DNA from 3 places in the Exiguobacterium sp. E4787 genome. Region 3 is predicted to be linked to each of the others. Evidence: riboswitches for the same ligand, from Rfam matches in the RefSeq annotation. Region 3 holds a riboswitch; each other region holds the start of a gene.

Region 1 (2,267 bases), on a different contig from region 3:
TCGTCGATGCATATCGATTCTTGAAAGATTTTAACTCGGGCGAGTCACTCCATGAACGCAAGCAGGCCATCGATGAGACGGACGTCCGTGAAGTCGTCGATCTGCTCGTCGATCAAATCGAGTTCGCGGACATCATCGTCTTGAACAAGGCGGACCGCGTGACAGAGACGGAAGTCGACGAGATGGCCGGGCTGTTAAAGGCGCTCAATCCTACCGCCAAACTGTTGACGTCGGTCCTTGCGAACGTAGAATTGACCGAGCTGTTAGACGTCAATCTGTTCAATTTCGAGCAGGCGATGCATGCCGCCGGCTGGATTCACGAGCTTGAGGCGGAAGTACATACGCCGGAGACAGAAGAGTACGGCATCAGCTCGTTCGTCTATCGTCGACGCCGTCCGTTCCACCCGGAGCGGCTTCATGCGTGGATCGAGGCGTTCCCGGAACAAGTCGTCCGCGCCAAAGGGTTCTTATGGATTGCTTCTCGAAACGACCTCGCCTGCCTGTTCTCGCAAGCGGGGTACGCCTCGACGCTTGAACACGCAGGACGTTGGCTCGCGACGCTGCCGAAGGAAGAGCGTCGTCTTATGTTCGCAGCAGAACCCGAGCTCGCCGCCGATTACGTCGAGCCGTACGGGGACCGTCAGACGGAGCTCGTCTTGATTGGGCAGCGGATGGAGCGTTCGGTCATCGAGGCCGGACTCGACGCGTGTCTGTTGACAGACGAGGAGATGACCCTCGATTGGACGACGTTGCAAGATACGCTTCCGGGGAACGGTATCGTGACTTTCACATAAACCGTTTACAAATCCGGAGTGGTCGTCTATACTTTTCGTTGCATAGACAACCGCATACATTGGACTACACTAGGGGTGCTTCGGCTGAGATGTGAGCATGGCTCCAATCCCTTATGACTCGATCCGGGTAATACCGGCGTGAGGAAGTGTGGCACTTTTTCTAATGGATTTGTAAATTGGACGAGTGGCCGCATTCTCATGGATGCGGCTTTTTTGTGTACATACAATTAAGGGGGAATAGAACATGAACAATCAATGTGAAAGGAGTCCGATCGTCGGATTCCGCTTTACGCTGAGCCCAATGACGTCTGATTTTGTGAGTGTCATCAAAGGGGCATTGAAGGAGACGAACTTGCAAAACGTCTGGCGACATACCGACGACGTCTCGACGGTCATCCGTGGACGAAGTGAGCATGTGTTCGATGTGGCCAAAGCCGTCCTGTCACATGCGACGAAGACAGGAGAACATGTGTCGATGAGCGGGACGTTCTCGGTCGGCTGCCCAGGCGACACGGCAGGAGACAATCTGCTCGACGTGACGACTGAGCCGGGGAATGGCACGGCGGGCTCGCAGTACGTATCTTCACAATTTGCACTCTATCCGCTCGGGGACCCGAAGTATATGGACATCATCTACGAAGAAATTGCGTTTGCGAAAGAGCGTGGCGTTTTCAATGACTCGATGCATTATGCCTCGGGTATTCACGGCGACATCGAACCGGTGTTTTCATTTTACGAGGCGACGTTCGACCGCGTCCGTGCGAAGACGAGCCATGTCGTCATGACGGTCACGTTCAGCGTGAACAGCCCGTCACACGAGGGACAGCAGCATGCTTAAGTCGTGGAAGTTAAAAGAAATCGTCTTGTTGGCCATTTTATCGGTCGTATTCGCTGTCGTCTATTTGGCGTTCGTCCATGTCGGGAATCTATGGGCAGGCTTGATTGGACCAATCGCGTACGAATGGATTTTTGGGATTTGGTTCATCGTCTCGATTATTGCGGCTTATATCATCCGCCGACCTGGCGCAGCATTTTTGTCAGAAGTGCTTGCGGCGACGATTGAGATGATGATTGGTAACGCGATTGGACCTCGTATTATTTTAGTCGGGATCATTCAAGGACTTGGTGCTGAAGCGGCGTTTGCGGTCACGGGCTACAAGCGATATGACCTTTGGGTGCTCATGCTGGCCGGATTTGGTGCAGCTGCGACGAGTTTCGCGTATACGTATGTCATGGGTGGACTCGTTGCCCTCAGTCCGACATACGTAGCGACGATGTTCGCGTTACGTGCGACAAGCGGAATGCTCATTGCCGGTCTGGGAGGTAAGATTTTGAGCGACTTGTTGCTTCGTACGGGTGCGCTCGAAGGGTATGCCCTCGCGCGTAAGGGACGAGTACATGGTTGAGGCAGAACAGCTGGCGTTCCGCTATCCGGACAAACAGCGCGAAGTATTGACAGACATCACGCTTCAA
Region 2 (2,267 bases), on a different contig from region 3:
ACAGACCGGTGTCGGCAAGAGTTCACTCTTGAACGCGGTCGCGCCGGAACTTGAACTCGCGACCGGGAAAATCTCGAAGTCGCTCGGCCGAGGCAAGCACACGACGCGTCACGTCACGCTCATCACGCTCGCTGACGGGCTCGTCGCTGACACGCCTGGTTTCTCGAGCCTCGAGTTCCCAGAAGAACTCGCAGTCGAGGAGATGCGCTGGTGCTTCCCTGAGTTTGTCGAACGGCATGACGACTGCAAATTCCGGGGCTGTGCCCATTTGAACGAACCGGGTTGTGCCGTCAAAGCGGCCGTCGAGGCGGGAGAAATCGCTTCCACCCGTTACGAGAATTATGTTACGTTTATGGCAGAGTTAAACGATAGACAACGGAGGTACTGACATGATTAAAATTGCACCATCAATTTTAGCGGCGGACTTCGCCAACCTAGAGGCAGAAGTGAAGGCGGTCCAAGAAGCCGGCGCGGATTATATCCATTTTGATGTCATGGACGGTCAATTCGTCCCGAACATCTCGATTGGTCTCCCGGTACTCGCAAGCTTACGGAAGAAGTCGGACATGGTACTCGACGTCCATTTAATGATCGACCAGCCGGAGCGCTTCGTCGAAGACTTCATCAAAGCGGGAGCGGATATCGTCACAGTTCACGTTGAAGCGACGAACCATTTGCATCGCGTGCTTCAACAAATTAAGGCGGCCGGAGCCAAGTGTGGCGTCGTTCTCAACCCGCATACGCCGCTATCGTTGATTGAACACGTGCTCGGTGACGTCGACATGGTCCTTCTCATGACGGTGAACCCTGGCTTTGGGGGTCAGAAGTTCATCGAATCGGTCGTGCCGAAAATCGCGGCGTTGAACGAGATGCGCCAAGCGCGCCGTCTCGACTTTGAAATCGAGATTGACGGCGGCGTCAACGCGGAGACGGCGAAATTATGTATCGATGCCGGTGCTGACGTGCTCGTGGCCGGCTCGGCCATCTATAACGAGCCGAGCTATAAAGACGCAATCGATAGCATTCGCAACGCATCTCGTGTATAATCGTCCATAGAACAACAAATATTGTCGCAAGGGGTGTCACATTCTGTGGCTGAGAGGCATACGCTAACCCTTTGAACCTGTTCCGTTCACACGGACGTAGGGATGTGGCGAAAATGCACGTTGCTACTCGATAGCAGCATGGCGTTTACGTCATGCTGCTTTTTGTCGTTCGCTCATAATTTAAGGAGGGAAATAGATGAAACAACGTTTAAAATTACAGGCGCTCATTGAAATCTCATTGTTCGCCGCACTCGGTTTGATTTTTGATTTGCTCATCCCGTTCCGGATGCCGCAAGGCGGGTCAATCAGCTTGGCGATGTTGCCGATTTTCGTGATGGCGTATCGTCACGGCTTGAAAGGCGGACTTGCGACCGGTGCACTCGTCGGAACGCTGCAATTGCTGTTCGGGGCCTACATCTTCACGCCGGTCCAGTTCCTGCTCGACTACACGTTCGCTTACGGTGTCGTCGGTATGGCGGGACTGTTCGCGGGTCAAGTGAAACGAGCCGCCAAAGATGAGGCAAAAAAGACGCTCGTCGTCTATTTGGTGCTCGGCGCGCTCCTCGGCTCACTGCTTCGTTACGGCGCCCACGTCTTGTCGGGGATCGTCTTCTTCGCCGAATACGCGGAAGGTCCGGTCGTCGCCTACTCGTTCGCCTATAACATGACGTACATGCTCCCGTCCTTCCTCGTGTCGGCCGTCGTCCTCGTCCTCTTGTTCGTCTCGGCGCCGCGCTTCGCGACGCTCGCGACCCGGGACGTCCGCTAATGCGGGTGTTGATTGTGGCGGCCAGCCCGGAACCAATCTCGGGACTCCCGCGTGACGTCGATTACATCATCGGCGTCGATGGGGGGTACGAGACACTGTTGAACCACGGGCTGAACCCAGATCTCGTCGTCGGCGATTTCGACTCCTTCACGGGCGAAGTGCCGATCGACGCCGTCCGTTATCCATCTGAGAAAGATGTGACCGACCTCGAGATCGCTCTCGAGGCGGCACGGGGGCATGGCGCGACTGAGATGCTCGTATACGGCGCGCTCGGCGGCCGGCTCGATATGACGCTCAGCAATATCGGTCTGCTCGAGGCGTATCCGGAGATGCGTCTCGTCACGGCAGGGCAGACGGTACGACTCGTCGGGTCGGGACGCTATGAACTCCCGCGTCAAGACGGTCACTATTTGTCGCTCATCCCATGGAAGCAGGCGAACGTGACCATCCGC
Region 3 (2,267 bases):
CGTCTATGCGATCAGCCGTCTCATGGTCGACCCGTCGAGTCTCGAGCTGTTGCTCGGTTTCACGGTCGGGATGATTGTGACGTTGTTCGGGTTATTCTTCGCGATGCTCCGGACGTTCCCGCTCCGTTACGCGGTGAAAGAGTTCTCGTACTTCAAGTACTTCGACCGCTATCCGGACTTGTTCGCCATCGGCGTGTTGTACGTGCTCGGGATTTGGGTCACGAATTTCATCATCTGGTTCGGTGAAGGACGTGTCATCATCGCGGACTCGTTCCTGTTCAACCCGTATTATGATACGGCCATCTTTTGGTCGTACTTGACGATTATCCCGACGCAACTGTTGTTCGTCGTCGCCGTCGAGACCCGATTTTATGAGCGCTACCGTACGTTTTATGGATTGATCAACTACGGCGGGGCACTCCATCAAATCGAGAAGGCGAAACAGACGATGACGTCCGTATTGAAAAATGAGTTGATTCGACTCGCGCGGAGCCAAGGCGTCGTGACGCTGTTCGCCATCCTGATGGCGGGCGCGTTCGTCAGTTGGATCGGCGTCCCGGATGAGATTGGTCAAATCTTTCGGATGACGACGCTCGCGGCGTTCGCGAATGCGATGATTCTCATCTTGACGCTGTTATTGCTCTATTTCGAGGACCGGCGCGGGGCGTTGTTCGTCAACATCTCGTTCTTCACGTTGAACGCGTTGTTCACGTTACTGCTCTTGCCGCGAGGCATCGATTGGTACGGTGTCGGCTTTGCCGTCAGCACGACGATCACGTTCTTCTTGGCCGGCCTGCGTTTGATTTATTACATGGGCAAAGTCGATTATTACGTGTTCGCCGCGTCGAACCGGCGCAAGCTCGGCACCGAGCGGTTCTCGCAAATGGGAACGTTGTTGAACCGGCGCTTTTCGCGATAAAGGGTTTTCAGTACAGGGAAAGACTGATATGATGTGGTCGTAGACGACCGAATTTCATAATGTTTACCACTAGGGGAGTCGCGTGACGCGGCTGAGATGGACGAGGTCCAGACCCTTTGAACCTGATCTAGTTCACGCTAGCGTAGGGAAGTGGGCGAACCGATTGTTCTCGTACACTTTGTGTAAATCCGACGCCGCTTCCGTTATGGGAGGCGGCGTCTTTTTTAATCACAAAGGAGGAGAACACATGACATTCACCGCACATCTACGACAAGAGGCAGATGCTTTGTTTCAAGCCAGTTTTGATCACCCGTTCGTCCGCGAACTCGGAACGGGTGAACTCGACGAGGCGAAATTTCGGCATTACGTCATGCAAGACTCGTATTATTTGAATCAGTTTTCGAAAGTACAGGCGAAAGGCGCGACGCTCGCCCCGAATATGGAAGTGGCGAGCCGTTTTTTGACGCACGCCCTTCACACGATTGAAGCGGAGCATGCGCTGCATCGTGAGTTTTTCACGTTGCTCGACGTGACGGAGGCGGAGTGGGCGACGTTCGAACCGGCCCCGACGGCTTACGCCTATGCGATGCATATGCAACAGGCTGGGCCGACGCTCGGCGACGTGCTCGCGTCAATCTTGCCTTGCTACTGGGTCTATTATGAGATCGGGGAGCGATTGAAAGACGCGACACCCGATCATCCGATTTATACGACGTGGATTGCGACGTACGGGTCGGAATGGTTCCGCGACCTCGTCGAGGAACAGATTGAACGGCTCGACGTGCTCGCCGGACAGGCGACCGCGGAAGAGCGATTCCGGTATCAGCAGCTGTTCTTGAAGAGTTGTTATTATGAACACGCGTTTTGGGAGATGGCGTGGACGCTCGAGTCGTGGGATTTACCGGCGGGGGTAACACGATGAAGCGCGACTTATGGGACAAAGTCAGAGCCGAACGGCCACTCATCCACAACATCACGAATATCGTCGTCGCCAACTTTTCAGCGGACGGGTTGCTCGCCATCGGTGCGGCCCCGGTCATGGCATCTGCGGTCGAAGAAGTGGCCGAGATGGCATCCGTGAGCGATGCGCTCGTGCTTAATATCGGCACGCTCGATGCAATGACGGAACGTACGATGATTCGAGCCGGGCAGGCGGCGAATCAAGCGGGTCGTCCAGTCGTCTTCGATCCGGTCGGGGTCGGGGCGACCTCATTCCGGCGCGACGTCGCCAAAGCGATTCTGCAACATGTCCGCGTGACGGTCATTCGTGGGAATGCCGGAGAAATCGCGACATTGATTGGTCTCGACGCGGCGGCGCGCGGTGTGGACGCCGGTGAAACGCGAGACG

What was found. A riboswitch is a leader RNA that binds a small molecule or an ion and turns the genes downstream of it on or off. The one in region 3 is predicted to bind thiamine pyrophosphate.
Region 1: it holds a riboswitch for thiamine pyrophosphate, as region 3 does, so the genes downstream of both, KNP80_RS00120 (YkoF family thiamine/hydroxymethylpyrimidine-binding protein) here and tenA (thiaminase II) in region 3, are expected to answer to the same signal.
Region 2: it holds a riboswitch for thiamine pyrophosphate, as region 3 does, so the genes downstream of both, thiT (energy-coupled thiamine transporter ThiT) here and tenA (thiaminase II) in region 3, are expected to answer to the same signal.

What each region holds. Positions count from the first base shown of each region.
Region 1 is NZ_JACSLY010000001.1:19,935-22,201, reverse strand. Features, by position in the region: gene KNP80_RS00125 (GTP-binding protein) at 1-794, shown strand, start outside; TPP riboswitch at 856-956, shown strand; gene KNP80_RS00120 (YkoF family thiamine/hydroxymethylpyrimidine-binding protein) at 1,039-1,632, shown strand; gene KNP80_RS00115 (ECF transporter S component) at 1,625-2,200, shown strand; gene KNP80_RS00110 (ABC transporter ATP-binding protein) at 2,193-2,267, shown strand, end outside.
Region 2 is NZ_JACSLY010000002.1:247,311-249,577, reverse strand. Features, by position in the region: gene rsgA (ribosome small subunit-dependent GTPase A) at 1-388, shown strand, start outside; gene rpe (ribulose-phosphate 3-epimerase) at 390-1,046, shown strand; TPP riboswitch at 1,066-1,166, shown strand; gene thiT (energy-coupled thiamine transporter ThiT) at 1,243-1,815, shown strand; gene KNP80_RS03780 (thiamine diphosphokinase) at 1,815-2,267, shown strand, end outside.
Region 3 is NZ_JACSLY010000003.1:139,435-141,701, reverse strand. Features, by position in the region: gene pelG (exopolysaccharide Pel transporter PelG) at 1-919, shown strand, start outside; TPP riboswitch at 981-1,085, shown strand; gene tenA (thiaminase II) at 1,167-1,841, shown strand; gene thiM (hydroxyethylthiazole kinase) at 1,838-2,267, shown strand, end outside.